One region of the Pseudomonas sp. B21-032 genome, then DNA from elsewhere that is predicted to be linked to it. Evidence: riboswitches for the same ligand, from Rfam matches in the RefSeq annotation. Region 1 holds a riboswitch; each other region holds the start of a gene.

Region 1 (9,322 bases):
CGCCCGGTAGTTCGGCCACGGCTGTACCTGGGCCCTTGATCGAAGTCGTGCCGGGTTCATAGTGAAAGCGCAGCAGGCGATCGGTGTCGGCAACGTAGAAATCATTGCCGACCAGGGCCATGCCGAACGGTGAATTGAGGTTCTCGATAAAGGTCGTGCGGGTTTCCGCCACGCCGTCGTGGTCGCTGTCGCGCAGCAGGCTGATGCGGTTGGCGCTGGGCACGCCGGCGCCGGCGCGGTCCATGACTTTGCCCATCACCCAGCCGCGAATGCCCTTGCCGTCATCGGGCTTGGGCGGGGCATTGGTTTCGGCCACCAGGATGTCGCCGTTGGGCAGGGCATAGAGCCAGCGCGGGTGGTCCAGGCCTGCGGCGAAGGCCGCCACCTGGGTGCCGGGCGCGGCCTTGGGCGTCATGCCCTGGGGCCAGCCAATGGCGGGGGCGATGTTGACGGTGGGGATCAGGGTCTTGTTCGGTTCGGGCAATTGCGGCGACGGGCCGACCCCGTCGCTGACCTCAAGGCGGGCGTTCTCGCCGCAGCCGCTTAACCCCGCAGTCACTGCCAGCAGCAGTGCAATCGGCTTGATACCCATGTCGTTTCCCTCGCAATGATGGCCGCTATTGCCAGTAGAGGCACGCCAGGCGTGGGAGGTTCCCCGGGTCAGGCCTGCTTGAGCAACAGGGCGATGCCGGGGTGATACTGGCCGGCTTCGTTGTGCAGCTTGCGGTAGGCGTAGGGAAAGTACCAGGCGATGGCGCAGGCGTTATGCTTTTGCAGGTCGTCGACCAGGTCCTGCAGCTCTTCGGGGCTGGCGTGCTGGCCGGCTTTCCAGGGGCTGGCGAACAACGCAGCGACTTTAAGCTGGCTGGGCGCGGCAATTTGCCGAGCAGCCTGGACGGTTTCGCCCAGGGCGTTATTCAGGTCGAGCTTGGCGATGCGTGGCCAGCGCTGGCTGGCCTGCAGGTAGGCGGCCTCTTCGCGGTTGGCGATGTACAGGTCGCAGCGGCCTTCGCGATCGCCGTCATCGCGCTGCTTCTTGCTCTGGTGCTGCTGCAGGGTCACCAGCTCGGCCTGCCAGGCGGCGGCCGAGAGCAGCCCGAGGTTGGCCTGGGCGCCGTGCCAATAGGGCGCCTCACCGTCCCCCAGGGTCTGGTTGAAGCGGTCGATGCAATCGACCCAGCGTTCCAGGGCCGGGCGCAGGAACTCCAGGCGCGCATTATTGATGATCAGGCCTTGCATGCTGCTCTCCCTTATAGTTGTGATCGAGTACAGCCGAGGTATGGCTATTTGATATCACTGAAGTCAGTGTTGCACAAGATGACAAAGGCGCCATTGATCCAGGCCAGTGCAGCGCCTTTCATTGACGCTCCGGGTGCAACCCTCTAACCTTCGCGACTTGTTTCAGGTGCTCTGCAGGCGATGGCCTGGCAGGGTGAAACAGGGAAGCCGGTGGGCGCGTAAAACGCGCGAATCCGGCGCTGCCCCCGCAACGGTAGGTGAGTCAAGGCTGTGCAGGGCCACTGGGCATTCGTGTCCGGGAAGGCGCGCAGCCCCGGGTGTCGATGGCCCCGCTCACAAGCCCGGAGACCGGCCTGTAACAGCCAACGGCATCACGGAGGGTGATGCGCGGTTCCTCCGGCCTGTGCCGCAGCCCTGCGCGTTTTCCGTCTGCCATATCCATTCATCTGTCACGCCCGTTCCTTCGATACGCTGAGCAGCCGTCGGCTGCTGCGTTCGGTGAGATCGGCCGACAGTGGTTTGCGGAGAACCTCATGACTGAATCCACCGAGCGCGACGAACGCCACCTGGCGCGCATGCAGCGCAAAAAGGCCGTGATCGACGAGCGCATCGCCAACTCGCCCAACGAATGCGGCTTGCTGCTGGTACTTACCGGCAACGGCAAGGGCAAGAGCAGTTCGGCCTTCGGCATGCTCGCCCGGGCCATGGGCCACGGCATGCAGTGTGGCGTGGTGCAGTTCATCAAGGGCCGCAACAGCACTGGCGAAGAGCTGTTCTTCCGGCGCTTTCCCGAGCAGGTGCGCTACCACGTGATGGGCGAGGGCTTTACCTGGGAAACCCAGGACCGCCAGCGCGACATCGCTGCCGCCGAAGCTGCCTGGGCAGTGTCGCGGCAGATGCTCCAGAACCCGTCGATCGCCTTCGTGGTGCTTGATGAACTGAACATCGCCCTCAAGCACGGCTACCTCGACCTCGACCAGGTGCTCAGCGACCTGCAGGCGCGCCCGCCGATGCAGCACGTGATCGTCACCGGTCGCGCGGCCAAAGACGAAATGATCGAACTGGCCGACACCGTCACCGAAATGGGCATGATCAAGCACGCCTTCCAGGCCGGCATCCGCGCCCAGAAGGGCGTCGAACTATGAGTGATGCGCGCCATTGCCCGGCGGTATTGATCGCCGCACCGGCCTCCGGCCAGGGCAAGACCACGGTGACCGCCGCACTGGCGCGCCTGCATCGCAACCAGGGGCGCAAGGTCCGCGTGTTCAAGTGCGGCCCGGACTTTCTTGACCCGATGATCCTCGAGCGCGCCAGTGGTGCGCCGGTGTATCAGCTCGACCTGTGGATGGTCGGCGAGCAGGAAAGCCGCCGGCTATTGTGGGAGGCGGCGGGCGAGGCCGACCTGATCCTCATCGAAGGGGTCATGGGCCTGTTCGATGGCACGCCATCGAGCGCCGACCTGGCCCGGCATTTTGGCGTGCCGGTGCTGGCGGTGATCGATGGCACCGCCATGGCCCAGACCTTCGGCGCCCTGGCCCTGGGCCTGGCGCGCTATCAGCCGGACCTGCCGTTTGCCGGGGTGTTGGCCAACCGTGTCGGTACCCTGCGCCATGCCCAGTTGCTTGAAGGCAGCCTGACCGAGGGGCTGCGCTGGTACGGTGGGCTGTCGCGAGAAACCGGCATCGAATTGCCGAGCCGTCACCTGGGGCTGGTGCAAGCCAGTGAACTGAACGACCTTGATGCGCGGCTGGATGCTGCCGCAGCGGCCCTGGGCGCCAGTTGCGATGCGGCGTTGCCGCCAGCGGTGCGCTTTGCCGCGCCGACCGAGTTTGCCATCGAGCCGTTGCTGCAAGGTGTGCGCATTGCGGTTGCCCGCGACGAAGCCTTTGCCTTTACCTATGGCGCCAACCTCGACCTGCTGCGGGCCATGGGCGCGCAGCTGGCGTTCTTCTCGCCGCTGCATGACACAAGCTTGCCAGCCGCCGACAGCCTGTACCTGCCCGGCGGTTACCCCGAATTGCATCACCAGGCGCTGGCGGCCAACACACCGATGCTCGAGGCTATCCGCGCCCATCACCACGCCGGCAAGCCGTTGCTCGCCGAATGCGGCGGCATGCTCTACCTGCTCGATGCGCTCACCGATGTTGCCGGCGAGCGTGCCGAACTGCTCGGCCTGCTGGCAGGCGAGGCAGTGATGCAAAAGCGCCTGGCCGCCTTGGCCCTGCAGGCCGTAGAGCTGCCTGAAGGCACCTTGCGCGGGCACACCTATCATCATTCGCTGACCAGTACCGAGCTTGAGCCGGTTGCCCGCGGCCAGAGCCCCAACGGTGGTCGTGGTGCCGAGGCGGTGTACCGCCAGGGGCGCTTGACCGCCTCCTACGTGCATTTCTATTTTGCTTCCAACCCCCAGGCGTCGGCGGCGCTTCTGTGTCCATGACTGAACATGCTTTTACCGAGGCCGAACGTGCGGCGGTCTACCGCGCCATCGGCGAGCGTCGCGACATGCGTCACTTCAGTGGCGGCGAAGTCGCCCCCGAGTTGCTCGCGCGCCTGCTTGAGGCCGCGCACCAGGCGCCCAGCGTCGGGCTGATGCAGCCCTGGCGTTTCATCCGTATCACCCAGCGCGAACTGCGCCAGCGGATCCAGGCCCTGGTGGAAGAGGAGCGCCTGCGTACAGCGCAGGCGCTCGGCGAGCGCTCCGATGACTTCATGAAACTCAAGGTCGAAGGCATCAACGACTGCGCCGAGCTGCTGGTGGCGGCGCTGATGGATGGGCGCGAAGCGCACATTTTCGGCCGCCGGACCTTGCCGGAGATGGACCTGGCGTCGTTGTCCTGTGCGATCCAGAACTTGTGGCTGGCGGCCCGCGCCGAAGGTCTGGGCATGGGCTGGGTGTCGCTGTTCGAGCCCCGGGCCCTGGCCGAGTTGCTCGGCATGCCGGCCGGTGCCAAGCCGTTGGCAATCCTCTGCCTGGGCCCGGTTCACGAATTTTACCCGGCGCCGATGCTGGTGCTTGAAGGCTGGACCACAGCGCGGCCGCTGCACGACATGCTGTTTGAAAACCAGTGGGGGGAGTCTTGATGAGCGTGGCGTTGCTGACAGTGGCCGGGGTGGCGCTGGATGCGCTGCTGGGCGAGCCCAAGCGCCGGCATCCGCTGGTAGCCTTCGGGCGCCTGGCCGGGCGCCTGGAACAGCGCTTGAATGCCGGCGGCCGTGGCTGGCGCAGCCACGGCGTCAGCGCCTGGTTCCTGGCGGTGGTGCCGCTGACCTTCATCGCCATGCTGTTGTCCTGGCTGCCGTACATTGGCTGGCTGATTGAAGTTTTGGCGCTGTACTGCGCCCTCGGCCTGCGCAGCCTTGGCGAGCACGTAACGCCGGTGGCCGAAGCCCTGCGCCAGGGCGACCTGGAAAAAGCCCGCCAGCGCGTCGGTTATCTGGTCAGCCGCGAAACCCGCGAGCTGGACGAAACCGCCGTGGCCCGCGCCGCCACCGAGTCGGTGCTGGAGAACGGCAGCGATGCGGTGTTCGCCGCGCTGTTCTGGTTTGTCGTTGCCGGCGTACCGGGGGTGGTGCTCTATCGCCTGAGCAACACCCTCGACGCCATGTGGGGCTATCGTAATGAACGTTTCGAGCGTTTTGGCTGGGCTGCGGCGAAGATCGACGATGTGCTCAACTATATTCCGGCACGCTTGGTGGCGCTGACTTACGCGCTGCTGGGCAAGACCCGCCTGGCCCTGAGCTGCTGGCGGCGCCAGGCGCCGTTGTGGGACAGCCCCAATGCCGGGCCGGTGATGGCGGCCGGGGCCGGAGCCCTGGGCGTAGAGCTGGGCGGGCCGGCGGTGTATCACGGCGAGCTGCACGAGCGCCCGCAACTGGGCGAAGGCCCGCAGGCCGATGCCGACGCCATCGAACGCGGTTGGCGCCTGGTTTGCCAGGGCGTGTGGTTGTGGTTGCTGCTGTTGTGCCTGGGGGCTGAATTCTATGCTTGAACACGGTGGTCGCCTGCAACGCGCAGTGCAGCAATACGGCATCGCCCGCGAAGACTGGCTGGACCTGTCCAGCGGCATCGCCCCCTGGTCTTATTCCATCCCCGAGATTCCGCTGCGGGCCTGGGCGCGCTTGCCTGAATCCGAAGACGGCCTCGAGCAGGCGGCCCGTGATTACTATCAGGTCGAGCAACTGTTGCCAGTGGCCGGCTCCCAGGCGGCGATCCAGGCTTTGCCACGCCTGCGTCGCCCCGGCACGGTCGGGGTGCTGTCGCCGTGCTACGCCGAACACGCCGAAGGCTGGCGCCGCGCTGGGCACCGGGTGCGCGAGTTGCCGCTGGACCAGGTCGAGTATTACCTCGACAGCCTCGACGTGCTGGTGGTGGTCAACCCCAACAACCCCACCGGGCAGCTGATTGCTGCCGAGCAACTGCTGGAATGGCATGGTCGCCTGGCCCGCCGTGGCGGCTGGCTGCTGGTTGATGAAGCGTTCATGGACAACACCCCGCAACACAGCATTGGCGCCCATGCCGAGCGCAGCGGGTTGATCGTGCTGCGCTCGTTCGGCAAGTTCTTCGGCTTGGCCGGCGTACGCCTGGGCTTTGTTCTGGCCGAGCGCCAGTTGTTGCAACTGCTCGCCGAACAGCTCGGGCCCTGGACCATCAGCGGCCCGACGCGGATCCTCGGCCAGGCCTGCCTGCTCGACGGCGCCGCCCATCAGCAGCAGATCATCCGCTGCGCCGCTGCCAGCCAGCGCCTGGCCGAGGTGCTCAGTGCGGCAGGTTTCGCCCCCAGCGGCAGCTGCGACCTGTTCCAGTACCTGGTCACCGAGCAGGCGCCGCGCCTGCATGAATTCATGGCCCGGCACGGCATCCTCCTGCGCCTGTTCAGCCAGCCGCCGAGCCTGCGTTTCGGCCTGCCGGCCAGTGAACAGGACTTTCAGCGCCTGGCCCAGGCTTTCAGCGATTACCGCAAGGAACAAGCATGACCACCCTGATGGTGCAGGGCACCACCTCCGATGCCGGCAAAAGCACCCTGGTGACCGCGCTGTGCCGCTGGCTGTTGCGCCAGGGCATTGCCGTGGTGCCGTTCAAGCCGCAGAACATGGCGCTCAACAGTGCCGTGACCGCCGAGGGCGGCGAGATCGGCCGCGCCCAGGCGGTGCAGGCGCAGGCCGCGGGTCTGGCGCCCCACACCGACATGAACCCGGTGCTGCTCAAGCCCAACAGCGACACCGGCGCCCAGGTGATCGTCCATGGCCGCGCGGTCACCAGCATGAACGCCGTGGCCTATCACGACTACAAGGCCATCGCCATGCAGGCCGTGCTGGCTTCGCACCAGCGCCTGAGCGCGGCCTATCCGGTGGTGATGGTCGAAGGCGCCGGCTCGCCGGCTGAAATCAACCTGCGTGCCGGCGACATTGCCAACATGGGCTTTGCCGAGGCAGTCGACTGCCCGGTGATCCTGATTGCCGACATCAATCGGGGCGGGGTGTTTGCACACCTGGTCGGCACTTTGGAGCTGCTCTCGCCGAGTGAGCAGGCACGGGTCAAGGGCTTTGTCATCAACCGTTTTCGTGGCGATATCGCCTTGCTCCAGCCGGGCCTGGACTGGCTTGAAGAACGTACCGGCAAGCCAGTGCTGGGCGTGCTGCCCTATGTGCTGGACCTGCACCTGGAAGCCGAAGACGGTATCGACCAGCGCCAGGGCCTCAAGGCCGGGCGCCAGCTCAAGGTGATCGTGCCGGTGCTGCCGCGCATCAGCAACCACACCGATTTCGACCCGCTGCGCCTGCACCCGCAGGTCGATCTGCAGTTTATCGGCCCCGGTCAGCCGATTCCGCCCGCTGACCTGATCATTTTGCCCGGCTCCAAGAGCGTGCGCGGCGACCTGGCGCAATTGCGTGAGCGTGGTTGGGACCAGGCGATCAGTCGCCACCTGCGTTACGGCGGCAAGGTCCTGGGCATTTGCGGCGGGCTGCAGATGCTCGGCCAGCGGGTGGAAGACCCCTTGGGCCTGGAAGGCCCAGCGGGGGCCAGCGATGGCCTCGGTCTGCTGGATTTTGTCACCGTGCTCGAAGCCGAAAAGCAGCTGCGCAATGTCGCCGGCACCCTGCAGCTGGAGCAGGCGGCCATCAGCGGCTATGAGATTCATGCCGGGGTAACCCAGGGGCCGGCGCTGGAACGCCCGGCGGTGTTGCTCGACGGCGGCCGCGCCGATGGCGCCATCAGCGCCGACGGGCAGATCCTCGCCACCTACCTGCATGGCCTGTTCGAGGCGCCGCATTGCTGCGCCGCGCTGTTGCGCTGGGCCGGGCTGCAGGAGGTCGAGCAGATCGACTACCACGCCCTGCGCGAACGCGACATCGAGCGCCTGGCCGACCTGGTCGAGCAGCACCTGGACACCGCGCGCCTGCGCCAACTCTGCGGACAGAACTGAAATGCTCAACCTGATCCTTGGCGGCGCCCGTTCGGGCAAGAGCCGCCTGGCCGAACAACTGGCGGTGCAGAGCGGCCTGGCGGTCACCTACATCGCCACCAGCGAACCGCTCGACGGCGAGATGAATGCACGGGTGCAGTTGCACCGCGAGCGGCGTCCGGCCGAGTGGGGATTGATCGAAGAGCCGCTGGAGTTGGCGCGGGTGCTGCGTGCCACTGCCAGTGCCGAGCGCTGCCTGCTGGTTGATTGCCTGACCCTGTGGCTGACCAACCTGCTGATGCTCGACAACCCTGAGCGCCTGGCGGCCGAACGCACGGCGCTGCTCGAGTGCCTGGCAGCGTTGCCGGGCGAAATCATACTGGTCAGCAACGAAACCGGCCTGGGCGTAGTGCCCATGGGCGAGCTGACCCGCCGTTATGTCGATGAAGCAGGCGCGCTGCACCAGGCCATTGCCGAGCGCTGCCAGCGCGTGGTGCTGACTGTCGCCGGCTTGCCGCTTACCCTGAAAGGACCTGCACTATGAGTCAAACCTGGTGGCGTGAAGCCTGTCGAGCTGTCGACCCGATTGTTCGCGAACAGGCCCTGGCGCGGCAACAGCAACTGACCAAGCCGGCAGGCTCGCTGGGTCGCCTGGAGCAGCTGGCAGTGCAACTGGCCGGCTTGCAAGGCCAGCTCAAGCCGAGCGTCGAGCAGGTGTGGATCGCGATTTTTGCCGGCGATCACGGTGTGGTCGCCGAAGGCATCTCGGCTTACCCGCAGGCGGTGACCGGGCAGATGCTGCTCAATTTCGTCAGCGGCGGTGCTGCAATCAGCGTGCTGGCGCGGCAGCTGAATGCTCAACTGGAAGTGATCGACCTGGGTACCATCGACCTGGCCCTAGAGCTGCCGGGCGTGCGCCACCTGCGCGTCGGCCCGGGCACGGCCAACTTCGCCCAGGTACCGGCGATGACCTACGATCAAGGCCTGCAGGCTCTGCAAGGCGGGCGCGAGAGTGCCCTGCGCGCAGCCGCCAGCGGCGCCCGGTTGTTTATCGGCGGCGAGATGGGTATCGGCAACACCACCGCCGCCAGCGCCCTGGCCTGCGCCGTGCTCGGCTGCCCGGCAAGCGAGCTCAGTGGTCCGGGTACCGGCCTGGACGCCGCCGGTGTGCGGCACAAGGCCGAGGTCATCGAGCGCGCCTTGCTGCAGCATGCCAATCTTGGCGACGACCCGCTGCAGCGGCTGTTGTGTTTTGGCGGTTTCGAGATCGCCGCGCTGGTCGGCGCCTACCTGGGTTGCGCCCAGGCCGGTGTCGCGGTGCTGGTGGATGGGTTTATCTGCACCGTTGCCGCGCTGGTGGCGACGCGTATCAATCCGGGTTGCCGCGACTGGCTGCTGTTCGGCCATCGCGGCGCCGAGCCCGGTCATCGCCGGGTGCTCGCCGAACTCGACGCCGAGCCGCTGCTGGAGCTGGGCCTGCGCCTGGGCGAGGGCAGTGGTGCGGCACTGGCGGTGCCGCTGTTGCGCCTGGCCTGTGACCTGCACGGGCAGATGGCGACCTTCGCCGAAGCTGCGGTAGCGGACCGCCCGGCATGATCATCGACCTGCTGCGCCACGGAGAAACCGAACTGGGCGGCGGCCTGCGCGGTAGCCTCGACGATGCCCTGACTGACAAGGGC
Region 2 (9,322 bases), 1.3 Mb from region 1:
TGCCAGCGTTTCCAGATGCTGGTAATCGGCATGCAGTTGTTGTGCAAGTAACTGCGCCCTGCCGAGCTTTACCGGCGAACTTTCGATATCTACCAGCAACGCTTGGCACGGCAGCGGCTGCAGCGCCTCCCAGGCCTTGAGCCGGCCATCGGTGACAATCAGGCAACGTTGCAGTTCTGCCGGATAACGCCGCTGACGCTCCTGCAGCCAGTCCCGTGCCTGCGCCAGTGCCGCCAGCAATGGCGTTCCGCCCCCCGCCCCCAACGCCTCAAGCCATGGCTGCAAGCTCGCCGAAGCCTTGAGCCCGTGTCGCTGCCAGTGTGGTGCATTGCCGCTGGCGGTGAGCAGGGTCAAGCGCGCGCGGTTGCGGTAGGCCTGGTCGAAGAAAGTCGCCAGCATGCCCTTGGCCCGGCTCAGCGCCTGGTGTCGGCGGGTCGACGCCGACGCATCGACAATCACCAGCCAAAGCTCATGGGTGCTGGCCGTGCGCTGTTGCCAGCACAGCTCTTTGCGCGTGCGCGGCCGGCCCTTGAGCAAGGTGGCCGGCCAGGCCACCGCGCCAGATGCCGCCTGTTTGCTGCGCCCACGCGGGCCTGCGGCAAGTGCTCCGGGCCGGGGTCTGGCATCCGCGCTGCTGCGGCGGCGGATGCTCAGGGCTTTTTTGCCCAGCTCGGCACCTCGCGCCGGGCGCCGCTCGGTGTGGCTTGCGGCGGTAATTCGCCCCATTGGCCCTGGCCTTGCTGCCCGGCCGCAGGCGGCAGCGCGGCACCGTTATCTGGCGCTTGCGGTTGTGGCGCTGGCGCTTCGCGACGCCTATGGCGCAAGGCGAACTCGGCCACCGCATCGATATCCTCAGCCTCGATTACCTGAGCACCGCGCCAGGCTGCATGGGCGCGGGCGGCGCGCAGCCAGACCAGGTCGGCGCGCAGGCCATCAACGCCCGCAGCAAAACAGCGCTGGGTAATCTGCGCCAGGGCCTGGTCGTCCAGGGCAATCTGCGCCAAGCGCTCGCGAGCACCATGACAACGCTCGCGCAGGGCCGCCTGAGCAGGCGCCCATTGGGCGCAAAAGGCCTCGGGATCACTGTCGAAATCCAGTCGGCGGCGAATGATCTGGCCACGGGCTTCAGGCAGCGGCTGGCCTTCGAGCACCACATTGAGGCCGAAGCGATCGAGCAACTGCGGGCGCAACTCGCCTTCCTCCGGGTTCATGGTGCCAATCAACACGAATCGGGCGCTATGGCGGTGGGAAATTCCGTCGCGCTCGACCCGGTTGGTGCCACTGGCAGCCACGTCCAGCAACAGGTCGACCAGATGATCCGCCAGAAGATTGACTTCATCCACATAGAGCACGCCGCCATCGGCCTTGGCCAGCACCCCGGGGGAAAACTGCGCCTTGCCCTGGCCCAGCGCCGCATCCAGGTCGAGGGTGCCGACCAGGCGCTCTTCACTGGCACCCAGCGGCAGGGTCACGAACGGCCCTTCGCCGAGCAAATCAGCCAGGCCCCGGGCCAGGGTGCTCTTGGCCATACCGCGCGGGCCTTCGATCAGCACGCCGCCGATCTTCGGGTCGATGGCGGTCAGGCACAGCGCCAGTTTCAGCTCATCGGCGCCGACCACGGCAGCCAGGGGAAAATGTGCAGGTTCGCTCATCTCAATTCTCTTCTTCGCCGTCCAGCAGCTGTTCTTCCAGGGCTTCACGGTAGTCGCCCGGCTCCTGCCAGAGCCCGCGCTGCTGGGCTTCGAGCAGGCGCTCGGTGATGTCGCGCAAGGCTTCGGGGTTGTGCTGGCGGATAAAGTCGCGGGTCGCGTCGTCGAGCACATAGGCGTCGGCCAGCGACTGGTAATGGTGGTCGTCGATCAACTGCGTGGTGGCATCGAAAGCGAACAGGTTGTCGACGGTGGCAGCCAGCTCGAAGGCACCTTTATAGCCGTGACGCTTGACCCCGTCGATCCACTTGGGGTTCAGCGCCCGGGCGCGGATCACCCGGTTCAGCTCTTCTTTCAGGGTGCGGATGCGCGGCCGGTCCGGCTGGCTGTGGTCGCCGTGATAACTGGCCACCCTGCTGCCGCCCAGGCTCTCCACGGCGGCGAGCATGCCGCCCTGGAACTGGTAGTAGTCATTGGAATCGAGCAGGTCGTGCTCGTGGTTGTCCTGATTTTGCACCACCGCCTGCACCTGGCTCAGGCGCCGGGCAAAATCGGCGCGCGCCGGCGTGCCGTCATCGGCGGTGCCATAGGCATAGCCACCGTGATTCAAGTAGACCTCGGCGAGGTCCTGACGGTCATTCCACAGCCGTCCGTCGATGGCATTCTGCACGCCGGCGCCATAAGCGCCCGGCTTGGCCCCGAACACCCGCCAGCCGGCCTGGCGAGCGGCCCGTTCGGCGTCCAGGCCCTGGGCCAGCAGTTCTGCGCGCTCGCTACGGACCTTGGCCGCCAGCGGATTGAGCTCATCCGGCTCATCCAGCGCCGCCACCGCTTGCACCGCCGCATCGAACAGCTTGATCAGGTTGCCAAAAGCATCGCGGAAGAACCCTGAGACGCGCAAGGTGACATCCACCCGTGGCCGGTCGAGCAGGCTCAAGGGCAGGATTTCGAAGTCGTCGACGCGCTGGCTGCCGCTGGCCCACACCGGCCGCACGCCAAGCAGGGCCATGGCCTGGGCGATATCGTCGCCGCCAGTGCGCATGGTCGCCGTGCCCCACACTGAAAGGCCGAGCTGGCGCAGGTGATCGCCATGGTCTTGCAAATGGCGTTCGAGGATCAGGTTGGCCGAAGCAAAACCGATGCGCCAGGCGGTGGTGGTCGGCAGGTTGCGCACATCGACGGTATAGAAATTGCGCCCGGTCGGTAGTACGTCCAGGCGCCCGCGGCTTGGCGCACCACTGGGGCCGGCAGGCACGAAGCGACCGTCGAGAGCCGCCAGCAAGCCGTGCATTTCTGCCGGACCGCAGCTGTCCAGTTGCGGCGCGACCTGCTGCGCCAGCGCGTCGAGAATCGCCTGCACCTGCGCCCATTCGGGGCCGCCGACCAGCTGCACGCTGCCATCGAGGCTCTGCTCGATCAGCTGGCTAGCGTACAGTTCAAGGCGCTCGCGAGTATCGCCGGCGGTGCGCCAGGCTTCGTCTAATGTCGCCAGGAGTGCGGGCCGAGGGCCCTGCCAGGGCTGGCCGAGGTCGCAATCGAGCGGGTCGAAGCCCAGGTTCAGCGCCTTGGCCAAGGCCCGCAACAAACTGCCGTTGGCCCCGCGCCCATCACCGCGTTCCACCCGCAAAAGCGCCAGCAAGGTGTCGATACGCAGGCGCCCGGTTGGCGACTCACCGAACACATGCAGGCCATCGCGGATCTGCGATTCCTTGAGGTCGCACAGATAGGTGTCCAGGCGTGGCAGCCAGATCGCGGCATCGTCCAGGGCGCCTTCGATCTGCAGTTCGCGATCGATATGGTTGTCGCGCACCAGCGCCAGGATGTCGCGCTGCAGCTCGCGGGCCCGGCGCGGATCGAGCAACTGCGCCTCGTAGTACTCGTCGGCCAGCAGCTCCAGGTGGCGCAACGGCCCGTAGGTTTCGGCGCGGGTCAGCGGCGGCATCAGGTGGTCGATGATCACCGCCTGGGTACGGCGCTTGGCCTGGGCGCCCTCGCCCGGATCGTTGACGATAAACGGGTAAATGTTCGGCAGCGGCCCGAGCAAGGCGTCCGGCCAGCAGCTATCGGACAGCCCGACGCCCTTGCCTGGCAGCCATTCCAGGTTGCCATGCTTGCCGACATGGATCAGCGCATCAGCGGCAAAGCCATGGCGCAGCCAGAAATAGAACGCCAGGTAGCCATGCGGCGGCACCAGGTCCGGGTCGTGATAGACCGCGCTCTGGTCCAACTGGTAGCCACGGGCCGGCTGGATGCCGACAAAAGTCAGGCCGTAGCGCAGGCCGGCGATCATCATCCGCCCGCTGCGCCACATCGGGTCCTGGCTCGGTTCGCCCCAGCGCTCGCGCACAGCGATCTGGTTGGCCTCGGGCAAGGTAGCAAAGGCCGCCAGGTAATCGTCCAGGGCCATGCTCTGCATGCACGGGCGCAGGTCAAGGCTGTCCAGGTCATTGCTGACGCCGCCGAGCAAGGCCTGGATCAGCGCCGTGCCGCTGTCGGGCAAGGGCGCCAGCGGATAGCCCTGGGCCTGCAAGGCGCGCAGTATGTTCAGCGCCGCCGCCGGGGTATCGAGGCCCACGCCATTGCCGATGCGACCATCGCGGGTCGGGTAATTGGCGAGGATCAGCGCCACGCGCTTCTGCCCGTTGGGTATCTGCGCCAGCGCACACCAGCGCCGCGCCAGCTCGGCGACAAAGTCCATGCGTTCGGGCTGGGCGCGGTAGCAGACCACGTCGGACTGGCTGCGCTCGCTGCGCCAGGCCAGGTCCTTGAAGCTGACCGGGCGGGTGATGATGCGCCCGTCCAGCTCCGGCAAGGCGATGTGCATGGCCAGGTCACGGGCACCCAGGCCCTGCTCGCTGGCCTGCCAGGCCGGTTCGTTGTCCTGGGCGCAGATCGCTTGTAACACCGGGATGTCGCGGCGAAACGGGCGCAGGTGCGGCTGCTCGGGGCTGGACTGGGCAAAGCCTGTGGTGTTGATGATCAGCGCAGCGTCGACCTGGTCCAGCCAGTCTTCGACCTGCTGCAGGCAACCGGCCTCCTTGAGGCTGGCCACGGCGATCGGCAAGGGGTTGAGCCCGGCCAGTTGCAAACGCTGGCAGAAGGTATCGATAAAGGCCGTGTTGGCCGCCTGCAGGTGCGAGCGGTAGAACAGGATCGGCACCACCGGCTGCTCGACCTGCCACTCGCCGAACCAGTCCTGCAGCGCCGCAGCGGCCTTGCGCGGGTGGTACACCGCGGTGCGCGGCAGTTGCTGCGGTTCGCTCCACGGGTAGTCGCGCTGCAGGTACTGGCTGGCCAGGCAGTTGAACAGGTTAAGGGCATTGGCCTTGCCGCCCTGGCGCAAAAAGTGCCAGAGCCGTTCGCCCTGCTCGGCCGCCACCGTGCTCAGGCGGGTCAGTTCCGGGTCAGGGCGGTCGTCGCCGGGCACCAGGATCAACTGCACGCCACGCGCGGCCAGTTCCAGCAGTTGCTCCACACCATAGCGCCAGTAACCGACGCCGCCGTGCAGCGACACCAGGATGACCTTGGCATGGCGCAGCACCTGGTCGACATACAGGTCGACCGAGGCATGATTCTGTACCTGCATGGGGTTGGCCAGACGCAGGCTGGGGAAATCCTCGGGCAACTGCTGGGCGGTTTCGGCCAGCAGCGCCAGGTGTGAGTCACCGCTGCAGAGGATTACCAGCTCGGCCGGGGTCTGGCCGAGGTCGGCAATGCTGTCGTCCGGTACAAAACCACCGGGCTGGGTCCGCAGCAGGTGCATGGGTCAAGCGCCCAGGGCGGCGCGCAGGCTCGCTTGCAGCTGCGGCGCATCCAGCTCCTGGCCGATCAGCACCAGGCGCGTGGTGCGCGGCTCTTCGCTGCGCCAGGCACGGTCGAAGTGCTTGTCGAAACGGGTGCCTACGCCCTGGATCAGCAGGCGCATCGGCTTGCCCGGGATCGCCGCAAAACCTTTGACCCGCAGGATACCGTGTTGCACCACCAGTTGGGTCAGGGCGTCGAGCAGCAGGCTTTCGTCGGCTTGCGGCAGCTCGATGGAGATCGAGTCGAAGGCGTCGTGGTCATGGTCGTCGTGATCGTCACCGTCGTGGTGCGAGTCGTGGTGGGTGCGGCGGCCATCGATGTGCGCCTCGGATTCGGCGCCCAGGCCCAGCAACACTTCCAGCGGCAGGCGGCCGCTGCTGGCTTCGATCACCTTGACCGCCGGCGGCAGCTCTTCTTCGACTTCAGCGCGAACCTTGGCCAGGTCGTCGGCGGCGATCAGGTCGGCCTTGTTCAGCACCACCAGGTCGGCGCTGGCCAGCTGGTCGGCGAACAGCTCGTGCAGTGGCGATTCGTGGTCAAGGTTGGGGTCGAGCTTGCGCTGCGCATCGACCTGCTCCGGGTAGGCGGCAAAGGTGCCGGCGGCAACCGCCGGGCTGTCGACCACGGTGATCACCGCATCAACGGTGCAGGCGTTACGGATTTCTGGCCACTGGAAGGCTTGTACCAGGGGCTTGGGCAGGGCCAGGCCGCTGGTTTCGATGAGGATATGGTCGAGGTCGCCGCGACGCGCCACCAGCTCGCGCATCACCGGGAAGAACTCTTCCTGCACGGTGCAGCACAGGCAGCCGTTGGCCAGCTCATAGACGCGGCCGCTGGCCTCTTCTTCAGTGCAGCCGATGCTGCATTGCTTGAGGATTTCGCCGTCGATGCCCAGCTCGCCAAACTCGTTGACGATCACCGCGATGCGCCGCCCCTGGGCGTTGTCGAGCATGTGCCGCAGCAGCGTGGTCTTGCCCGAGCCGAGGAAGCCGGTAACGATGGTGACGGGGAGTTTGGCCAGTGTTTTCATTTCGATGCCCTTGGCAGGATGGCGGGCATGCGGGACGAGCGCCAAAGGTGTTGTGCACCTGGCCTGTTCGCCACCGGATCACCCCGCCCGGTTGAATGTCGGAAACTGTTCGAGGCAGGTCTCCTGGCTTGCATTGCACCGGCGCCGTGGCCAGTCGAACGACGCCTTCCCGCACGTGCTGCAGTGGCTGTGTCGAACCCTTCAATGCTTACAGTTGCGGGGGCAGCCGCGGCTTGAACCGCGTTCCCGTCTTAGCTTCGGCCAGCGCCGAAGAACCTCGAAGCGGCTAGGCTACGCAGTGCCCGGTGAGCGGTCAACTGCTGTCACGATTGACGCCTGCCCGCGCCCGTGATTTGCTAACGCCATTCGTTTGGGTGCCCCTTGAGGGTGAAACTGGGAAACCGGTGCGTCGTACGCTTTTTATAGGGTGTATGGCAAGTCCGGTGCTGCCCCCGCAACGGTAAGTGAGAAAAGCGTCAGAGCCACTGTGCCCGCTGTCTGGCATGGGAAGGTGACGCCTGTGGTGTGGCCAGCGGCCAACCCTCACCAGCCCGGAGACCGGCCCAACGCTTGACCGAACAAACCCGCGGTGGGCGGGCGCTGTTACAACCCCTGGGCGAACGCCGCGCAGGGGTTCGCTGCGCTTGCCTGTTGCCGACAACACCAAGAGGAAAGCGCCATGCGTACCAGTACCGCCATTAACCAAGCCGTTACCCCGTCAAGCCTCAGCCAGCGCCTGCTGGTTGCTGTCGGCGCCTCGCTGCTGGGCCTGTGCCTGGTGTACTTCGCCGGTTTCTCGCACATCGAAGCGGTGCACAACGCTGCCCACGATACCCGCCACAGCGCCGCCTTCCCTTGCCACTGAGTGCTGCCCCGATGATCAAGCGTATTGCCAGTACCGCAGGCTTTACCGGCCTGCTGGCCGCCCTGCTGCTGACCCTGCTGCAAAGCTTCTGGGTCGCGCCGTTGATTCTCCAGGCGGAAACCTATGAAAGCGCCGCGCCTGCGGTCGAGGCGCCCCATGAACATGCGGCCGGGACCGCCGAGCATCATCACGACAGCGAAGCCTGGTCGCCGGAAGACGGCTGGCAGCGGGTGCTGTCGACCACCGGCGGCAACCTGGTGGTGGCGGTCGGTTTCGCCCTGATCCTCGCCGCGCTCTACACCCTGCGCGCACCGAAGAGCGTGATCAGCGGCGCGCTCTGGGGCCTGGGCGGTTTTGCCGTGTTCTGCCTGGCGCCGACCCTGGGCCTGCCCCCAGAGCTGCCGGGTACTGCTGCCGCCGACCTGGCCCAGCGCCAAGCCTGGTGGGTCGGCACGGCTGCCGCCACCGCCGTCGGTCTGGCCTTGATCGTATTCGCCCACAACTGGCTGCTGAAGATAGTCGGTGCAGTGTTGCTGGTGGTGCCTCACGTGATTGGCGCGCCGCAGCCTGAAGTCCACCAGATGCTCGCCCCAGAAGCCCTGGAAGCCGAGTTCAAGGTCGCCTCGCTGCTGACCAACGCCGCGTTCTGGCTGGCCCTGGGGCTGATCAGCGCCTGGCTGTACCGCCGTTCGAGTCAGGCCTGAGGATGCAGTTGTACCTCGGCCTGGGTTGCCGTCGCGGCTGCCCGGCCGATGCCCTGAGCGAGCTGCTCACCCGCACCCTGCTCGCCCATGACCTGCCGCCCGGCGCGGTCATGGGCCTTGCCAGCATCGACCTCAAGCACGACGAACCCGGCCTGCATGAACTGGCCCGGCGCCTGGGCGTGCCGCTGCGGTTCTACAGTGCGGCGCAGCTGGCCGCTTTCGAATCACAGCTGAGCCATCGCTCTGCGGTAGCCTTCCAGCACAGCGGCTGTTATGGCGTGGCCGAGAGCGCCGCCCTGGCCCTGGCCGAGCAGCTTGGCGGGCCGGCCCGGCTGCTGGTCATTCGCACCTTGCAGGCCGACGCCAGCCTGGCATTGGCCTGCACCAGCGGTTTTCGCTGATAATCAGCCCTTTACCCGTAAGGACACCCCATGACCGTCTATTTCATCGGCGCCGGCCCCGGCGATCCGCAGCTGATCACCGTCAAGGGCCAGCGCCTGATCCAGCGCTGCCCGGTGATCATCTACGCCGGCTCCCTGGTGCCCGCCGCAGTGCTGGAGGGTCACCGCGCCGAAACCCTGATCAACAGCGCCGAACTGCACCTGGCGCAGATCATCGAAGCCATCAAGAGTGCCCACGACAATGGCCAGGACGTCGCCCGGGTGCACAGTGGCGACCCCAGCCTGTATGGCGCCATCGGTGAGCAGATCCGCTACCTGCGCGAGCTGGGCATCCCCTACGAGATCGTCCCCGGCGTCACCGCCGTGGCCGCCAGCGCCGCCCTGCTCGGCTGCGAGCTGACCCTGCCGGACATCGCCCAAAGTGTGATCCTCACCCGCTACGCCGACAAATCACCCATGCCGGCCGGCGAGCAACTGGCCGACCTGGCCCGCCACCAGACCACCCTGGCGGTGCACCTGGGGGTCAAGCACCTGGCTAAAATCGTCGAAGAGCTGCGCCCGCACTATGGTGGCGACTGCCCAATTGCCGTGGTGCACCGCGCAACCTGGCCGGACCAGGACTGGGTGCTGGGCACCCTGGAGACGATTGTCGAGCTGGCGGCGGCCAAGGACTTTCGCCGTACCGCGCTGATTCTGGTAGGCCGGGTGCTGGGCAACGACAGCTTCAGCGAGTCGGCGCTGTACCGCGCTGGCCACGCCCACCTGTATCGGCCCTGAGCGTATACACTGACGATTCCGTTCCGCCTGTGAGGACCTGACCATGCTCGAATTGCGCCCCAACTGTGAATGCTGTGGCAGCGACCTGCCCG
Region 3 (9,322 bases), 2.2 Mb from region 1:
CGTGCACCGGCTCGAACAGCGACGGGAATTTGCGCTCGGGGTTGAGGTTGGCCGATGGCGCGATGCCGATGGTGCCGGCGCAGGCCGGGCCGAGGTCGGAGAGGATGTCGCCGAACAGGTTCGAGGCCACCACCACGTCGAAGCGATCCGGCTGCAGCACGAAGCGGGCGCAGAGGATATCAATGTGCTGCTTGTCCCAGGTGATGTCCGGATAATTGGCCGCCATGGCTGCGGTGCGCTCGTCCCAGTAGGGCATGCTCACGGCCATGCCGTTGGACTTGGTCGCCGAGGTCACGTGCTTGCGCTCGCGGGTTTGTGCCACCTCGAAGGCGTACTTGAGGATGCGGTCGACACCACGGCGGGTGAACACCGACTCCTGCAGCACGAACTCGTTGTCAGTGCCTTCGAACATGCGCCCGCCCAGGGACGAGTATTCGCCTTCGGTGTTCTCGCGGATCACCACGAAATCGATATCGCCCGGCTCACGGCCAGCCAGCGGGCAGGGCACGCCAGGGAACAGGCGCACCGGGCGGATGTTCACGTACTGGTCGAAGTCGCGGCGAAACTTCAGCAGCGAGCCCCACAGCGAGATGTGGTCCGGGACTTTGTCGGGCCAGCCCACTGCACCGAAATACAGGGCGTCGAAATCCTTGAGCTGCTCGAACCAGTCGTCCGGCATCATCTTGCCGTGGGCCAGGTAGTAGTCGCAGCTGGCCCATTCGAAGAACTCGAAGCTGATGTCCAGGCCATGCTTGCGCGCGGCGGCTTCGACCACGCGGATGCCTTCGGGGAGGACTTCGTTGCCGATGCCGTCACCGGGAATTGCGGCGATTCTGAAAGTCTTGCTCATGAGGGGCGCACTCGTTGTCTAGGGAACAGGTGCGGCTCATGCTATAAGGGCAGGATTCAGAGATAATCTCGTGATTCATGGATTCTTAGTGCACGCATCGTGAATAATCTTCCCAGCCTCGACGACCTCAATATCTTCCTTCAGGTGGCCAAGCGCGCCAGCTTCGCGGCGGTGGCCGAAGAGCTCGGCATGTCGGCCGCGTTCATCAGCAAGCGCATCCGCGTGCTTGAGCAAACCCTTGAAGTGCGCCTGCTGCACCGCACCACCCGGCGGGTGACAGTGAGCGAGGAGGGCGAGCGGGTGTACCAGTGGGCGCAGCAGATTTTCGATGCGGTGCAGCGCATGGGCGACGACATCAGCGCCCAGCACCGCGAGCCGGTGGGCCAACTGCGGATTGCCAGCAGCCTGGGCCTGGGCCGGCGTTTCGTCGCCCCGGCGCTGTCGGAACTGGCCGAGCGCTACCCGCGCCTGGATGTACGCCTGGACGTGCATGACCGCCTGGTGGACCTGATCGAAGAGGGCGTCGACCTGGACATACGCGTCGGCAATGCCATCGCCCCCAACCTGATTGCCAAGCCGCTGGCCCGGAACCGCCGGGTACTCTGTGCCTCGCCGGCCTACCTGGCCCGGCGCGGCACGCCCGGGGTGCTGGCCGAGCTGGCCAGCCATGATTGCCTGGTAATCAAAGAGCGCGACCACCCGTTTGGTGTCTGGCAGCTGCAAGGGCCCAATGGCGAGGAGAGCGTGCGGGTGACCGGCAGCCTGTCAAGCAACCACGGCGAAGTGGCGCACCAGTGGTGCCTGGATGGCCGCGGGATTTTGCTGCGCTCGTGGTGGGATGTGCACGACAGCCTGGCCGACGGGCGCCTGGTGCAGGTGCTGGCGGAGTATCACCAGCCGGCGGACATCTGGGCGGTGTACACCTCGCCCTTGGCCAGCTCGGCCAAGGTGCGGGTGGCGGTGGAGTTTTTTCGCCAGTACTTTGCCGAGCGTTATAGCTTGCCGGATTAGCGGTGCAAGCCCGCTCCCACAGCCTGTGTAGGAGCGGGCTTGCCCCGCGATGGCCTCACCTCAGAACGTGTAATCCAGCGTCGCAAAATACGACCGCGGCTGCCCCATCAACCACTGCTCGCCGCTATGCGCGGTGGCCGCATAACGCCGGTCCAGCAGGTTATTCAACTGCAAGCCCAGGCGCACATCCGGCAGCACCTGCCAGCCCAGGTTGGCATCGACCACGGTAAAGCCCGGCACGCTCTGGGAGTTGGCGGTGTTGGCATAGCGCTCATCGACATAACGCAGGCCCAGGCCGGCATCGACGTCGTCGCCAAAGCCCTTGCTGACCCACAGGTTGGCGGTGCGCCGTGGCACGTTGCTTGGGCGGTTGCCGGCGCGGGAAACGCTCTGGCCGTTCACTACCTGGTCGAAGTCGTCGTATTTGGCGCGTACCACCGAGGCGTTGGCCGAAACATGCCACTGGTTGGCCAGGGCCAGTTCCAGGGTCGCTTCCAGGCCATCGGAGGTCTGCTGGCCGGCCTGTTCTTTCTGGTGGGTGTCGGGGTTGTCGACCAGCAGCTTCTTCTTGACGATGTGATAAGCCGCCAGGGTCCACTCGCCACGGCCGTCCCAGAACAGCTGCTTGAGGCCGAACTCGGTCTGCTTGGCTTCGGTCAGGTCGAACTGCTGCTGGGTCGGGCTCAGGGTCACCAGGTCGCTGACGCCATCCTCGCTGGTGGAGTACTGGCCGTACAGGCTCAGTTGCTCATTCACCGCGAACACCAGGCCGGCGCGCCAGTTACCGCCATTGAGGCTGCGGTCGCTGCGGGTGTCGTTGACCAGGTTGTTGCGGTCAATGTGGTTCTGGTCGCGACGAATGCCGGTGACCAGCGACCAGCGCTCCGACAACTGGGTGCGGTTCTCGGCGAACAGGGCGAAGGTGCGGGTGGTGCTGTCGGTTTGCGCGCGGGTCGGGCTGGCGCTGTGGAAGTAGCCCGGCGCCGGCTGCCACGGGTCGATGAAATCGCCGCCGATGTCGTTGTACGGCGAGTTGCTGTCGATGCCGAAACGAATGCGGTTGTACTCGGCGCCGACCACGGTCTTGCTGGCCAGGCCAAACAGCGAGTGGTCGAAGGTGAAGCTCTGGCGATCGCCGAGCTGTTCCTGGTCGTGCTTGATCTCCAGGTAGCTGCCGCGCTCAAGCTGGCCAACGCCGCTGTTCCAGCTGTAGTCCTCGGCGTTGCGCCAGTGCCGGCGGCTTTTGAGGTAGTAGAGCTGGTTGCTGGCGCTGATCGAGTCGCTGATGCTCCAGTCGGTGTTAAAGCGCGTCCACTCGTCGTGGTAGTGCTGGGACGAATCCTTGAGGTTGTAGTTCTTCTTGCTCAGGCTGTCGCGGTAGTGGCCGTCGATCAGCGGCGTGCCGAAGTAGTTCATCGGCTCGGCGTCGCCGCGCTCGTGGGCCAGGGTGAAGCTCAGGTCGTCGCTGGCGTCGAATCGCAGGGCGGCGCTCATGGCCAGGTTCTTCGAGTCGCCACGGTCGATCCAGCCGTTGCTTTGCTGGCGGTTGAGGGTCACCCGGTAGCTCAGCCGCTCGCTCAGCGAACCGCCGCTGTCCAGGCCCAGTTGCTGGCGGTCGTAAGAGCCGTAGCCCAGGCGCAGGTGGTTGCGGATCTCGCCGGCAAAGGGTTTTTTCGGGATCACGTTGATCACCGCACCCGTGGCGCCTTCGCCGTACAGCACCGAGGCCGGGCCGCGGATCACGTCGATGCGCTCGATCATCCACGGGTCGACCGGAAAGCTCTGGGTGCCGGCGCCGGTGTACATCCGCGCGCCGTCGAACAGGGTCATCACCGAACCGTGGCCACTGAAGCCACGGGCCGACAGCGCCGTGTTGCCGTTGCCCGGGGTGGCCACCGAGGTGATGCCCGGCGAGCGCGTCACGGCATCCTGCACGGTGAGGTTGTTGCGCCCGTCGATGGCCTCGCTGCCCAGGCTGCTGGTGCTGGCCGGGGTGTCCATGGCGCTGAGGTTCAGGCGCGAGCCGGCGGGCAGCGGGGTGGCCAGGCTGACGGATTCGTTGTCGCTGCTGCTGGTGATGGCCGTCGAGGGCAGCGCCAGCGCAGAGGGGCTGGGGTCATCGGCGAAAGCTGGCGCAGAGAAGGCCAGGCAGGGGGCCAGGGCATTGGCCGCCAGGGTGTGAAGCTTGGAGATACGGGACATGTCGTTCCACAGTCAACAGGAAGAATGAATCCCGGAGGGAACAACGCATGGAGGCATGGCGCACGCGCAGGCGGACGCCAACCGGCCTGCGCCCGCCCACCGCGGGGTTGCCAAACAGAAGCTTCAGGCCGGTCTCCGGGCTTGCGAGGGTCATGAAGGCCTTCACCTTCCCATGCCAAGGCACAGTGGTGTTTCGAAGGCTTCGCTCGCTTACCGTTGCGGGGGCAGCGCCGGACTAGTCATTTGCATGACGCACCGGCTTCCCGTTTCACCCTGCGCACGGCGGCGCAGGACACCTGAAACTGGCGCGCATCTGAACACCGAAAACCTTTGCAGTCAACGGCTTGGGCAAATGAGCAGGTCAGTTCGCCAGAGTATCGCCACTATCGATTCAACGCCCGCGCTTGCGCGACACCACCGCCTCGATGTTCTTGCGCCCGATCAGCATTGGCTGCTTCGGCTCCTCAAGCCACTTGTACATCACCAGGCTGTCCACCAGCCCCAGGCGCGCATGCCGGTAGGCGTTGGGCAAGCGCCCGACGATGGCAAAGCCGAGCTTCTGCCACAAGGCCACCGCCACCTCGTTGCTGGACACCACCGAGTTGAACTGCATGGCCAGGAAACCCAGTTGCCGCGCCAGGCGCTGCGAGTGTTCGCACATCAAGCGCGCCACGCCGCGGCCACGGGCGGCGTCGCTGACCATGTAGCCGCAATTGCTGACATGGTTGCCGGGGCCGGCGGCATTGGCCTTGAGAAAGTAGGAACCGAGCAGCACGCCATCTTCTTCGGCCACCAGGGTCTGCAACGGTGCGTCGAGCCACAGCTGGCGGGCTTGCTCCTGGCTCATCGCCGGGTCGAAGGCGTAGGTTTCGCGGGCGCTGACGATGGCCTGGAAGGTCGGCCAGAAGAGCTCGAAGTCAGCGGCGGTCATGGGGCGGATGTGGATCATGGGGTGTCCTGGAAACGGTTCGCCCGCTAGCTTATGCGAAAACGCCAGGAAGTGGGTGAGGCGCGGCGCAGGCCGCGCACTCAGGGTCGGCCTTACTGCCCGGCCTTGCCCACGGCATCCAGTGCCCGCGCCGAGTACACCAGCGCCGCCCCGGCGTTCATGGCCACGGCCACGCCCAGGGCTTCGGCGATTTCCTCGCGGCTCGCGCCGTGCTTGACCGCCTGGGCCGAATGCACGGCGATGCAGCCGTCGCAGCGGGTGGTGACCGCCACGGCCAGCGAGATCAGCTCGCGGGTCTTGGCATCCAGGTGGTTGGTCTTGGCCCCGGCGCCGCTGGCGGTCATGTAGCCGTTGACCGTGTCGGGAGAGAGTTGCTTGAGATCGCCGATGCCGGCCATCAACTGCTTACGGTAGGCATCCCAGTCCATCATGCTCATTGTCTTCACCTTGGTGTGGTTGGCAACTAGAACAGTGAAGCTAGTTTTTTTGCCGGCGGGGCGCCGTTGGTCGATGGTCGGGAAAAGGCAGGACTTTGGCAGGGGTGCCATCGCGGGGCAAGCCCGCTCCTACAAGGAGCTGGCTTGCCAGCGACAGCGGTCTGAATCAGATGTAGATGAACACCAGCACCAACGCCGCCACCACTGCCCATTTCTCCAGGTAGTAGCGGGTGCGGTTGCGTTTTTTCAGGGCCTTGCCGCGTTCGCGGATCTTGTAGATGCGGGTGAACAGGCGGTTGATGCCGCCGGTTTTGTCGCCGGCATCGTTCGGCGCCGCCGCGGCTGCCATCACGTTCTTGCTGAACCAGCGGTTGAACGCCGTGGCCCAGCGGTACTTGAGCGGGCGCTCGACGTCACAGAAGAGTATGATGCGGTTGTGCTCGGTCTGGTTCGAGGCGTAGTGGATGTAGGTCTCGTCGAAAATCACCCCTTCACCATCGCGCCAGGCGTAGTTCTGGCCGTCGACGCAGATGTAGCAGCCGTCGTCATTGGGCGTATCCAGGCCCAGGTGATAGCGGTACGAGCCGGCATAGGGGTCGCGGTGGCGCACCAGCTTGGAGCCTGGCGGCAGGGTGGCGAACATCGCCGCCTTGACCGTGCCGATGCCCTGCAGCAGCTCGGTGGTGCGCGGGCACAGCTTCATTGCCGAAGGGTGGCTCTCGCCGTACCACTTCAGGTAGAAGCGCTTCCAGCCGCTTTTGAAGAACGAGTTGAAGCCGACGTCGTCGTAGTTCTGCGAACTCTTGATTTCGCCGACGTGCAGCAGTTGCTGGGCTTCGGCGCGAATTTCCTGCCAGTTGTCCTGCAACGGCTTGAGCTCGGGGAACGACTCTACCGGCAGGTACGGTTTGGCCGGCAGCTTGGAGAACAGGTACAGAAAGACGTTGACCGGGGCCAGGAAGCTTGAGTGATCACCCAACTGGCGGGTGACTTTGTGCCTGACTTTGCCTCTGAAATGAACGTAGGCAATCGAGAAAACAAACAGTAAAACGAAGAAGATTTTCATGGGCGGATACTTGTCGATGTGGCGATGCGCCATGGCATAAGCCGGCCAGCATAAACAATCGTGATCACGGTTTGTAGTAATTGTTACCGGTTATGTGTCCGACCATAGTGCTAGGCGCAAGTGTTTGCATGAACGATTCAGCGGGTGGCTAACGCAGATAAGTTCGTGAGAATTCCAGTCCTCGCCGCCATGGCGTAACTGGCGGTAGAGTCTCAACAACCCCAAAACGCAGAGGATGACGAGGCATGGACCCAGGCATTGGCGATACCGGTGAACCTTTCAAACGGCTGTTTTTTGCCCTCGATTGCGCACCGCAGCAGCGTCGGGCGATTGCCCGCTGGCGCAGCGAGCTGGAACTGAAAAGCGCGCGACCGGTGCCGTCGGCGAACTTTCACCTGACGTTGATGTTCGTCGGTGCGGCGGGCACTGCGCAGTTACCGGCGATTCTGGCCGGCGCAGCGGGCGTGAAGGTGGCGGGCGAACCCCTGACAGTGGTGCTCGACCGTTTGCAGGTGTGGCGCCCGGCCAAGGCGCTGGTGCTGGTGCCCAGCCAGACGCCGGCGGGGTTGCGCCAGCTGGCGTATGCCCTGCAGCAGGCGATGCTGGCGCTGGGTTTTACCGAGGACCCACGGGACTACCGCCCGCACCTGACACTGGCCCGCGACTACCGTGGCAGTGAGCCCGAAGCGCTGGTGCCGGCAGAATTTGTGCTACGCGCGCGGCACTTCAGCTTGTTCGAATCGCGCAAGGGGCAGTACTGGCCGCTGGCGCAGTGGCCGTTGTAGCGCTGTTGCCTGATTGATGCCCGCTCCCACACAGATCACCTCAAACCTGTAGGAGCGGGCTTGACCCGCGATAGGGCCAGCACTGACAACCTAGAACTGCGGCGTGTACTTCACGCTGAAGGTGAAGTTGCGCGGATCGCCGAAGTTGTTGTTGCCGTTGAGCTGGTTGTAGGCAGCGATGTAGTAGTGCTTGTCGAACAGATTGTTGGCGTTCAGCGCCAGGCCCACTTCCGGCGTCAGCTGGTACGCCAGACGCGCGTTCCACACGGCGTAGCCGGGCACGTCGTAGGTGTGCTCGTAGCCCAGGGTATGGGTTTGCGCGGTAAAGCCCAGACCGGCGCTGGCCTTGCTCCAGTCACCCGGCAGCTGGTAGTTACCCCACATGCGCAACATGTGCTTGGGCGTCCAGGTACTGAACACCTTGCCCTTGTTGTCCGGGTCGTCGAGGTAGGTGGTGGTGTTGTAGGTGTAGCCGGCAAACAGCTGCAGGCCGCTGAGCACTTCGCCGCTGACTTCGGCCTCGATACCCTGGCTGCGCACCTTGCCGGCGGCGGTGGAGCAGTACCAGTCATCGCAGGCAAAGCCTGAGGCAACGTCGGTGATCGCGCGGTTTTCCTGGTCGTAGCGGAACACCGCCAGCGAGGTGTTGACGCGGCCATCGAGCAGTTCGCCCTTGATGCCCATTTCATAGTTGCTGCCAATGATCGGCTTGAGCGCCGCGCCGCCGACTGCACGTTCGGTCTGGGGTACGAAGACGTCGGTGTAGCTGGCATACAGCGACCATTCGCGACTCAGGTCGTAGATGATGCCGGCGTACGGGGTAACCTCGCCGCTTTCGGTCATGGTGCTGGTCGGGTTGACAGAGACGACACCGGTGCCGCCAAAGTAGTCGCTCGCATCATAGCGGTAGTCGAACCAGCTGACCCGCGAACCGAGTACCAGGGTCAACGGCTCTGCCAGCTTGACCCGCCAGGCGCCATACAGGCCTTTCTGGCGAATGTCGTAGGCGCCGGTCAGGCCCCGCCCGGTGCGTTGTGCCAGCAGGCTTTCGGTGCTGATTTCCGGGCGATGATGGTCGATACCGAAGATGCTGTCGCTGGTGGGATTGAAGGCGCGGGCAAAGCGGTCATCGGTGGTCAGTTTCGAGTAGTTGCCGCCCAGGGTTAGTTCCTGCTCGAAGTTGAAGGCGTCGAACTTGCCCACCAGGTTCATGTCGACACCGACCTTGGTGGAGTCGAAATCGGTGATCCAGTCGGCATAGGTGAGGCCGCTGCCGTCAAGGTTGATGCCGTCGCCGGTGCTTTGTACCCGCTGGTGGGTCGACTTGTTGGTCTCGCTCATGCGAATGGCGCCAACGTGGAATTTCCAGTCGTCGTTGAAGCGGTGCTCGAGGTCGGCGTACAGGGTGGTGACGTCGATCTCCAGGTGGTTCCAGCGCGAGCCGGTGAAGGTCGAGCGCGATACATCCAGACCGCTGCCATCGACATAGCGCGGCAGGCCGCGCAGCATCGGCCGCGACTCGGCATTGGACTGGCTGATCGCCAGGCCCAGGGTGGTGGCCTCGTTCAGGTCAAAGTCCAGCGCGCCGTACAGCGAGTGGGTCTTGCTCCATTCGTAGTCGACGAACGAATCGCTCTGGTCCTCGTCGGCGACGAAGCGCCCGCGCACGGTGCCGGCATCGTTCAACGGGCCGCCGGCGTCCAGTTGCAGGCCATAGTGGTCCCAGCTGCCGGCCTTGCCGGTGACGGTCACGGTGGGCGCCGCCTGGCCGCGCTTGCGCACCAGGTTGACGGCGCCGCCCGGGCTGCCGGTGCCTTGCAGCAGGCCGGAGGAGCCGCGCAGTACTTCCATGCGGTCGAAGAAGATCAGGTCCTGGGTCGCCCAGTTGCCCAGCGAATAGTTGTTGCGCGGGATCGCCACGCCGTCGTATTGCCAGTCGTCGATCTGAAAACCGCGCGAGGTAATGATCAGGCCCGGGCCCACGCCTTGCAGGCCGACCAGGCCGGTGGTCTGGTTGACCGC

What was found. A riboswitch is a leader RNA that binds a small molecule or an ion and turns the genes downstream of it on or off. The one in region 1 is predicted to bind cobalamin.
Region 2: it holds a riboswitch for cobalamin, as region 1 does, so the genes downstream of both, LOY54_RS14620 (CbtB domain-containing protein) here and cobO (cob(I)yrinic acid a,c-diamide adenosyltransferase) in region 1, are expected to answer to the same signal.
Region 3: it holds a riboswitch for cobalamin, as region 1 does, so the genes downstream of both, LOY54_RS10635 (TonB-dependent siderophore receptor) here and cobO (cob(I)yrinic acid a,c-diamide adenosyltransferase) in region 1, are expected to answer to the same signal.

What each region holds. Positions count from the first base shown of each region.
Region 1 is NZ_CP087180.1:4,483,781-4,493,102, reverse strand. Features, by position in the region: gene LOY54_RS20705 (sorbosone dehydrogenase family protein) at 1-592, opposite strand, end outside; gene LOY54_RS20700 (hypothetical protein) at 661-1,239, opposite strand; cobalamin riboswitch at 1,387-1,611, shown strand; gene cobO (cob(I)yrinic acid a,c-diamide adenosyltransferase) at 1,773-2,384, shown strand; gene LOY54_RS20690 (cobyrinate a,c-diamide synthase) at 2,381-3,676, shown strand; gene bluB (5,6-dimethylbenzimidazole synthase) at 3,667-4,320, shown strand; gene cbiB (adenosylcobinamide-phosphate synthase CbiB) at 4,320-5,228, shown strand; gene cobD (threonine-phosphate decarboxylase CobD) at 5,221-6,213, shown strand; gene LOY54_RS20670 (cobyric acid synthase) at 6,210-7,664, shown strand; gene cobU (bifunctional adenosylcobinamide kinase/adenosylcobinamide-phosphate guanylyltransferase) at 7,666-8,187, shown strand; gene cobT (nicotinate-nucleotide--dimethylbenzimidazole phosphoribosyltransferase) at 8,184-9,239, shown strand; gene cobC (alpha-ribazole phosphatase family protein) at 9,236-9,322, shown strand, end outside.
Region 2 is NZ_CP087180.1:3,159,777-3,169,098, forward strand. Features, by position in the region: gene LOY54_RS14600 (VWA domain-containing protein) at 1-726, opposite strand, end outside; gene LOY54_RS14605 (ATP-binding protein) at 651-1,652, opposite strand; gene cobN (cobaltochelatase subunit CobN) at 1,654-5,412, opposite strand; gene cobW (cobalamin biosynthesis protein CobW) at 5,416-6,483, opposite strand; cobalamin riboswitch at 6,579-6,778, opposite strand; cobalamin riboswitch at 6,839-7,065, shown strand; gene LOY54_RS14620 (CbtB domain-containing protein) at 7,163-7,348, shown strand; gene LOY54_RS14625 (CbtA family protein) at 7,360-8,052, shown strand; gene LOY54_RS14630 (cobalamin biosynthesis protein) at 8,055-8,453, shown strand; gene cobM (precorrin-4 C(11)-methyltransferase) at 8,484-9,230, shown strand; gene LOY54_RS14640 (DUF1272 domain-containing protein) at 9,274-9,322, shown strand, end outside.
Region 3 is NZ_CP087180.1:2,308,848-2,318,169, forward strand. Features, by position in the region: gene LOY54_RS10625 (tartrate dehydrogenase) at 1-850, opposite strand, end outside; gene LOY54_RS10630 (LysR substrate-binding domain-containing protein) at 950-1,861, shown strand; gene LOY54_RS10635 (TonB-dependent siderophore receptor) at 1,922-4,063, opposite strand; cobalamin riboswitch at 4,172-4,378, opposite strand; gene LOY54_RS10640 (GNAT family N-acetyltransferase) at 4,455-5,012, opposite strand; gene LOY54_RS10645 (carboxymuconolactone decarboxylase family protein) at 5,105-5,449, opposite strand; gene lpxO (lipid A hydroxylase LpxO) at 5,616-6,515, opposite strand; gene thpR (RNA 2',3'-cyclic phosphodiesterase) at 6,761-7,300, shown strand; gene LOY54_RS10660 (TonB-dependent receptor) at 7,391-9,322, opposite strand, start outside.